One region of the Micromonospora schwarzwaldensis genome, then DNA from elsewhere that is predicted to be linked to it. Evidence: riboswitches for the same ligand, from Rfam matches in the RefSeq annotation. Region 1 holds a riboswitch; the other holds the start of a gene.
What was found. Region 1 has a riboswitch for cobalamin ahead of VKK44_RS11220 (ribonucleoside-diphosphate reductase subunit alpha). Riboswitches for the same ligand answer to the same signal wherever they lie in the genome.

Region 1 (3,683 bases):
GAGCCTCGCGGCGGCGGTCGGACAGGGCAAGCCGTACGCCGCGACGGAGTTCGGCTGCTGCACGTACCGGGGCGCCGCCGACGTCGCGGGCGCGACGGAGCCGGTGACCTACGACGAGCACGGCCGGGCGGCGACGCTCACCGCGACGCTGGAGCGCGACGAGGAGGGCCAGGCCCGCTACCTCGTCGACCTGCTGCGCGACTACGAGGCGGGCGGGGTGGAGGCGGCGTTCGTCTACACGTTCGCGAACCGGCACCTGCCGACCACCGACGATCCCGAGCACGACTACGACCTGGCGGCCCGGGGGATCGTGCGCGTGCTGCCGGACGGCTCCTGGACGCCCAAGGCCGCCTTCCACGCGCTCGCCGAGTACGGCCGCGCCCGCGCGGCGGGCCGGCCCGCCGGCTGAGCATCCGGCCCCGGCACTCCGGCATCCCACGAGCGGGGCGCCGCCGCCGGGCCGGAACTGGCACTGTGGACGAATGACGGACATCGATGCCCGCCGGCCCCACCCCTTCTACCAGGACGCCGACGGCGTCAACCGGCCACCCGGCCCGCACAAGCACCCCGACTACGCCCGGTTCGCCGCCGGCTCCGGCGTGGTGCCGATCGTGCGCCGGGTCGGCGGCGAGCCGGTGCCGGCGTTGCTGATCTGCCGGTACGCCGACGTGCGCGAGGTGCTGCGCCGGCAGGACGTCTTCTCCCGGGCCGCCGCCGCGTACGCCGACGAGGTCGACGTGGCCGGCACCATGCTCGGCATGGACGGGGCCGAACACGCCCGGGTGCGCGGCACCGTGAAGGACGCGTTCACCCGGCCGGCCGTCGACGAGCTGCGCGACGCGGTACGGGCCGCGGCCGAGGAGCGGCTGGCCGCGATGGTGGGCCGGGGCGCCCCGGCCGACCTGGTCCGGGACTTCGCGGTCCCGTTCGCGCTGGACGTGATCTGCGACCTGCTCGGGCTGCCGGCCGACGACCGGATGCGGTTCCGCCGGTGGGGCGACATGTTCCTCGGCGCGGGCGACCTGAGCCGGGAGGAGGCGGCCCGGTCGGCCGAGGAGATGGGCGGCTACCTGTGGGGCCAGCTCGAACAACGACGCGGCCGGCCGGGCGACGACCTGCTCGGCCGGATCGCGACCGCCGCCGCCGACCAGCCGGTGGACGTCCAGATCAAACTGCCGATCTCGCTGGTGGTGGGCGGGTGGGAGACCACGGCCAGCTCGATCGCCACGTTCGTCCACGTGCTCCGGACCGAGCCGTACGGGCCGGAGGGCACCGGTTGGTCGTACCTGGTCGCGCACCCGGACCGGTTGGACGGCGCGGTCACCGAGCTGGAGCGGCTGCACTCCACCGCCAACGGCGACGAGATGCCGAGACGGGTGATGGCGGACGTGACGCTGCCCAGCGGCGCCCGACTGGCCGAGGGCGACATCGTGGTCCCCTCGCACGACGCCGCCAACCGCGACCCGGCGGTGTTCCCGGACCCGGAACGGATGGACTTCGACCGGACGCCCACCCCGCACCTGTCCTTCGGGCACGGCCCGCACTACTGCATCGGGGCCCACCTGGGCGCGCTGGAGGTCCGCACCGCGCTCGGCCTGCTGCTGCGGGAGCTGCCCGGCCTGCGCCTCGCGGTGCCGCCGGACGAGGTGCCGTGGAAGCCGGGCCACGCCATCCTCGGTCCGGCCGGGTTGCCGGTCACCTGGTAGTCGCGATGAGACGCACGCGACACGCGGACCCGACATCTGGTGTTGCCCACCGGCCATCACCGCCATATATGGTGTCTCCGCAGCTGGTTCGGCCGCGCCCCCGGGCGCGGTCGAGGCAAGAGGGAACCCGGTGGAAATCCGGGACTGCCCCGCAGCGGTGAGTGGGAACGACCGCCGTCATCAGCACTGGGCCACCGGCCTGGGAAGCGACGGCCAGTAGGTGACCTCGTGTCAGGCCCGCGAGTCCGAAGACCTGCCAGCGCGCCGTGCGCCACCGCGCGCGGCGGTCGAAGGTCGCGCGGGACGACCGACGCCAGCAGCCGGGCCGGCCCTGCGTGCCGTGTCCGTTGGCGTTCCCCCGCCGGCCGAGGCCATCGGTGACAGCGAGGGAGAGGTCATGACGGTCGTGCAGGAGAGTCCCCGGTCCGGTGCCGCCGGGCCGGAGCAGCGCCGGCTGGCGATGCGGGTCCGCAAGCGTGACGGCGACACCGAGCCGGTCGACGTCAACCGGATCGTGCGGGCGGTCGAGCGTTGGGTCGCCGACCTGGACGAGGTCGATCCGCTGCGGGTCGCCACCAGGACCATCAGCGGCCTCTACGACGGGGCGAGCACCGCGGAGCTGGACCGGTTGTCGATCCAGACCGCGGCGGAGCTGATCGGCGAGGAGCCGCAGTATTCCCGGTTGGCGGCCCGGCTGCTGGCCGCGTACGTGGACGAGGAGGTCCGCGGGCAGCAGGTGACGCGCTTCAGCGAGTCGATCGCGTACGCGCACGGGCTGGGCCTGATCGGCGACGACACCGCCGCGTTCGTGGCCCGCCACGCCGACGCGCTCGACGACGCCGTGGACCCGGCCGGTGACCTGCGGTTCGAGTACTTCGGACTGCGTACGGTGGCGGACCGCTACCTGCTGCGGCACCCGGAGTCGCGGCTGGTGGTGGAGACCCCGCAGTACTGGCTGCTGCGGGTGGCCTGCGGGCTGTCGCACACCCCGGCCGAGGCGGTCGGCCTCTACCGGCTGATGTCCAGCCTGGCCTACCTGCCCAGCTCCCCCACGCTGTTCAACTCGGGCACCCGGCACACCCAGATGTCGTCGTGCTTCCTGGTGGACTCGCCCCGCGACGAGCTGGACTCCATCTACGAGCGCTACCACCAGGTCGCGAAGCTGTCGAAGTTCTCCGGCGGCATCGGCATCTCGTGGTCGCGGGTGCGTGGCCGGGGCGCGCTGATCCGGGGCACGAACGGGCGGTCGAACGGCATCGTGCCGTTCCTGAAGACGCTCGACGCCGGGGTGGCGGCGGTGAACCAGGGCGGCCGGCGCAAGGGGGCGGCCTGCGTCTACCTGGAGCCGTGGCACCCGGACGTGGAGGAGTTCCTGGAGCTGCGGGACAACACCGGCGAGGAGTCCCGGCGTACGCACAACCTCAACCTGGCCAACTGGATCCCGGACGAGTTCATGCGCCGGGTCGAGGCCGACGACGACTGGTCGCTGATCGACCCCTCCGACGCGCCGGAGCTGCCCGACCTGTACGGCGAGGCGTTCGACGCCGCGTACCGGGCGGCCGAGAAGAAGGCGGTCCGCACGGTCCGGGCCCGTGACCTGTACGGGCGGATGATGCGCACGCTCGCGCAGACCGGCAACGGGTGGATGACGTTCAAGGACGCCGCGAACCGGCTGTCCAACCAGACCGGCGAGCCGGGCGACGTCATCCACCTGTCCAACCTGTGCACCGAGATCCTGGAGGTCAACGACGACGCCGAGACCGCGGTCTGCAACCTCGGCTCGGTGAACCTCGGCGCGCACGTCACCGCCGACGGCGTCGACTGGGAGAAACTGCGGGCCACGGTGCGCACCGCGGTGGTGTTCCTGGACCGGGTGATCGACATCAACTACTACCCGGCCGCGCAGGCGGCGGCGTCGAACCCGCGCTGGCGGCCGGTCGGGCTCGGGCTGATGGGCCTCCAGGACGCCTTGTTCAC
Region 2 (3,683 bases), 3.4 Mb from region 1:
CGCCGTCGCCTACCGGGTGCTCGGCCCTCGGACCGTCGCCGACCGCACCGCGGTCGCCCGCACCGGCGCCGCCATCGACTACTCCGAACACGGCGTGCTGCACGTCACGGCGACCACCGCCGAGGCGAACGCGATCACCCGGCTCGGCTTCCGGCTGGAGAAGGACGTCGCCCCGGCGCCGACCGGCGGCGCGACCGCGTACGCGTTCCCGCCCGCCGACTCGAACTACCACGACTACGCCGAGCTGACCGCCGTGGTGAACCAGGTGGTCGCCGACCACCCGGGCATCGCCCGCAAGCTCAGCATCGGCACGTCCTACCAGGGCCGGGACCTGATGGCCGTGAAGATCTCCGACAACGTCGGCACCGACGAGAGCGAACCGGAGATCCTGTTCAACGCCCAGCAGCACGCCCGCGAGCACCTGACCGTCGAGATGGCGATCTACCTGCTCAACCTGTTCACCGACAACTACGGCAGCGACTCCCGGATCACCAACATCGTCAACTCCCGGGAGATCTGGATCGTGCCCACCGTCAACCCGGACGGCAGCGAGTACGACATCGCCACCGGCTCCTACCGCTCCTGGCGGAAGAACCGGCAGCCCAACAGCGGCTCCACGTACGTCGGCACCGACCTGAACCGCAACTGGAGCTACCAGTGGGGCTGCTGCGGCGGCTCGTCCAGCACCAAGTCGTCGGACACCTACCGCGGCCCGTCCGCCTTCTCCGCCCCGGAGACCGCCGCGCTGCGTAACTTCGTCAACAGCCGGGTCGTCGGCGGGGTGCAGCAGATCAAGGCGAACATCGACTTCCACACCTATTCCCAGCTGGTGCTCTGGCCGTACGGCTACACCTACAGCGACACCGCCACCGGGATGACCGCCGACCAGTACAACACGTTCGCCACCATCGGCCAGCAGATGGCGGCCAGCAACGGCTACACCCCGGAACAGTCGAGCGACCTCTACATCGCGGACGGCACCAGCATCGACTGGATGTGGGGCACCCACAAGATCTGGGCGTACACGTTCGAGATGTACCCCGGCTCGGCCTCCGGCGGCGGCTTCTACCCGCCCGACGAGGTGATCCCGGCGCAGACCTCGCGCAACCGGGACGCCGTGCTGACGCTCTCCGAGTACGCCGACTGCCCGTACCGGGCGATCGGCAAGCAGAGCCAGTACTGCTGACCTCACCCGGCGGCGGGGACCCCGGCTCCACCCCCACCGGGGTCCCCGCCCACCCCGCCCGTCCGGGTGATCTCCGCTGGTCGTGCGCTACGGTGACACCGACCGTGCCACAGCGAAGCCGGTGTGAAACCGGCGCTGTCCCGCAACTGTGATGCCCCGTACGCGCGGCGTCGGCCTCCCGCCGGCGCCGACGGACGTGGGACGAGCCAGGTCGCCTGCGGCCCGGTCGCGACACGCGCTCTCGAGGAAGGGCGCCTCGCGGACGGGCCTTCCACCTGTCGGCGAAGCACCACGCTCCTCGACCGACAGGAGGACCCGTGACCCGACGTACCCCTCGACTCTTCGCCACCGCGCTCGCGGCCGGCGTGTTGCTTCTCGGCGGCTGCGCCGAGAAGACCTCGACCGACACCCCCGCTGCCGGCGCGTCCGGCGGCTCGTTCCCCGCCAGCGTGGGCAACCTGACGCTGGACAAGCGCCCCGAGAAGATCGTCTCGCTGTCGCCGACCTCGACCGAGATGCTCTTCGCCATCGGCGCCGGCAAGCAGGTCACCGCCGTCGACGACCAGTCGAACTACCCGGCGGACGCGCCGAAGACCGACCTCTCCGGCTACCAGCCGAACGCCGAGGCGATCGCCGCGAAGAGCCCCGACCTGGTGGTGATCACCAACGACACCAACAAGATCGCCAGCCAGCTCGTCGCGCTGAAGATCCCGGTCCTGCTCACCCCGGCCGCGACCACGCTCGACGACACGTACCGGCAGCTCACCGACCTGGGCAAGCTCACCGGCCACCCGGCCGAGGCGGACGCCGTGGTGCGCAAGATGAAGGACGACATCACCGCGCTCACCAAGGACCTGCCCAAGCGCGCCGAGAAGCTGACCTACTACCACGAGCTGGGCCCGGAGCTTTACACCGCGACCAGCAAGACGTTCATCGGCACCATCTACGCGCTCGCGGGGCTTACGAACATCGCCGACGCGGCCGACGCCGGCGGCAAGAGCGGCGGCTACCCGCAGCTCTCCCAGGAGGTCATCGTCAAGGCGAACCCCGACTTCGTCTTCCTGGCCGACACCAAGTGCTGCCAGCAGAGCGCCGACACGGTCAAGGCGCGCAGCGGATGGGCCGGCCTCACCGCCGTCAAGAACAACCAGGTCGTGGCGCTGGACGACGACATCGCCTCCCGCTGGGGCCCGCGCGTCGTCGACCTGCTGAAGGCGATCGTCGACGCCACCGCCAAGGTCCCGGCCTGACCGTGGCCGTACGACCGGCGGACGTCGCGCCGGCCGGGACCCCCGACGGGCCCCGGCCGGCCGGCCGGCTGCCCCGCCCCCGCCGGGGCGGCACCCGCGCCGGCACCGGCCGGCCGGCCGGGCTGCGCCCGAGCTGGCTGCTCGCCGGCCTGGTGGCGGTGCTCGTCGCGCTGGTCGCCGGCGTCTCGTTCGGCCCGGTCAGCCTGCCGCCCGGCAGCGTCGCCGCCGAACTGCTCAACCTGCTGCCCGGCGTGCACCTGGACAGCGGGCTCACCGAGCAGGAGGTCGCCATCGTCACCGAGCTGCGCCTGCCCCGGGTCGTGCTCGGTCTGCTCGTCGGCGCGCTGCTCGCCCTGGCCGGCGGGTGCTACCAGGGCGTCTTCCGCAACCCGCTGGCCGACCCGTACCTGCTCGGCGTGGCGGCCGGGGCCGGGCTCGCGGTCACCGCGGCGATCGTGCTCGGCGCCGGGGCCGGCGGGGCGCTCACCGGCCTTCCGGTCACCATTCCGCTCGCCGCGTTCGTCGGCTCGCTCGGCGCGGTGGCCATGACGTACCTGCTCGGCGCCGCCGGCGGCCGGGACCGCTCGCCGGCCACGCTGATCCTGGCCGGAGTCGCGGTGTCGGCGTTCCTCGCCGCCGGGCAGACCTACCTGCTGCAAGCGCACTCGGACAGCCTCCAGCAGGTCTACTCCTGGCTGCTCGGGCGGCTCTCCACCGCCGGCTGGCACGACGTGCTGCTGGTCCTGCCGTACTTCCTGCTCACCGCCGTGGTGGTGCTGGTGCACCGGCGGGAACTGGACGTGCTCGCCCTCGGCGACGACGAGGCCACCAGCCTCGGGCTGCACCCGCAACGCTCCCGCTACCTGCTGATCGCCGCCGCCTCGCTGGGCACCGCCGCCGCGGTCTCCGCCTCCGGCCTGATCGGCTTCGTGGGCATCATCGTGCCGCACACCGTACGGCTGCTCGCCGGCTCCAGCCACCGGGTGATCCTGCCGCTGTCGATGCTCTTCGGCGGCGCGTTCCTGGCGCTGACCGACGTCGTAGCGCGGACCGCCGCGGCACCCGCCGAGATCCCCATCGGCGTGGTGACCGCGCTGCTCGGCGGCCCGTTCTTCGTCCTGATCCTGCGGACCGCCCGCGGGGTGGGAGCATGACCGCCGCCGTCGAGGTCCGTGACCTGCGGGTCGAGTTGGGCGGCAGCCCGGTCCTGGCCGGCGTCGACCTGACGGTCGCGGTGGGCGAGTGGG

Region 2: it holds a riboswitch for cobalamin, as region 1 does, so the genes downstream of both, VKK44_RS27085 (ABC transporter substrate-binding protein) here and VKK44_RS11220 (ribonucleoside-diphosphate reductase subunit alpha) in region 1, are expected to answer to the same signal.

Annotation. Positions count from the first base shown of each region.
Region 1 covers NZ_CP154796.1:2,557,879-2,561,561, reverse strand. The annotation lists gene VKK44_RS11230 (hypothetical protein) at 1-409, shown strand, start outside; gene VKK44_RS11225 (cytochrome P450) at 483-1,706, shown strand; cobalamin riboswitch at 1,774-1,981, shown strand; gene VKK44_RS11220 (ribonucleoside-diphosphate reductase subunit alpha) at 2,104-3,683, shown strand, end outside.
Region 2 covers NZ_CP154796.1:6,217,850-6,221,532, reverse strand. The annotation lists partial or broken gene VKK44_RS27090 (M14 family metallopeptidase) at 1-1,183, shown strand, start outside; cobalamin riboswitch at 1,254-1,423, shown strand; gene VKK44_RS27085 (ABC transporter substrate-binding protein) at 1,504-2,436, shown strand; gene VKK44_RS27080 (FecCD family ABC transporter permease) at 2,505-3,590, shown strand; gene VKK44_RS27075 (ABC transporter ATP-binding protein) at 3,587-3,683, shown strand, end outside.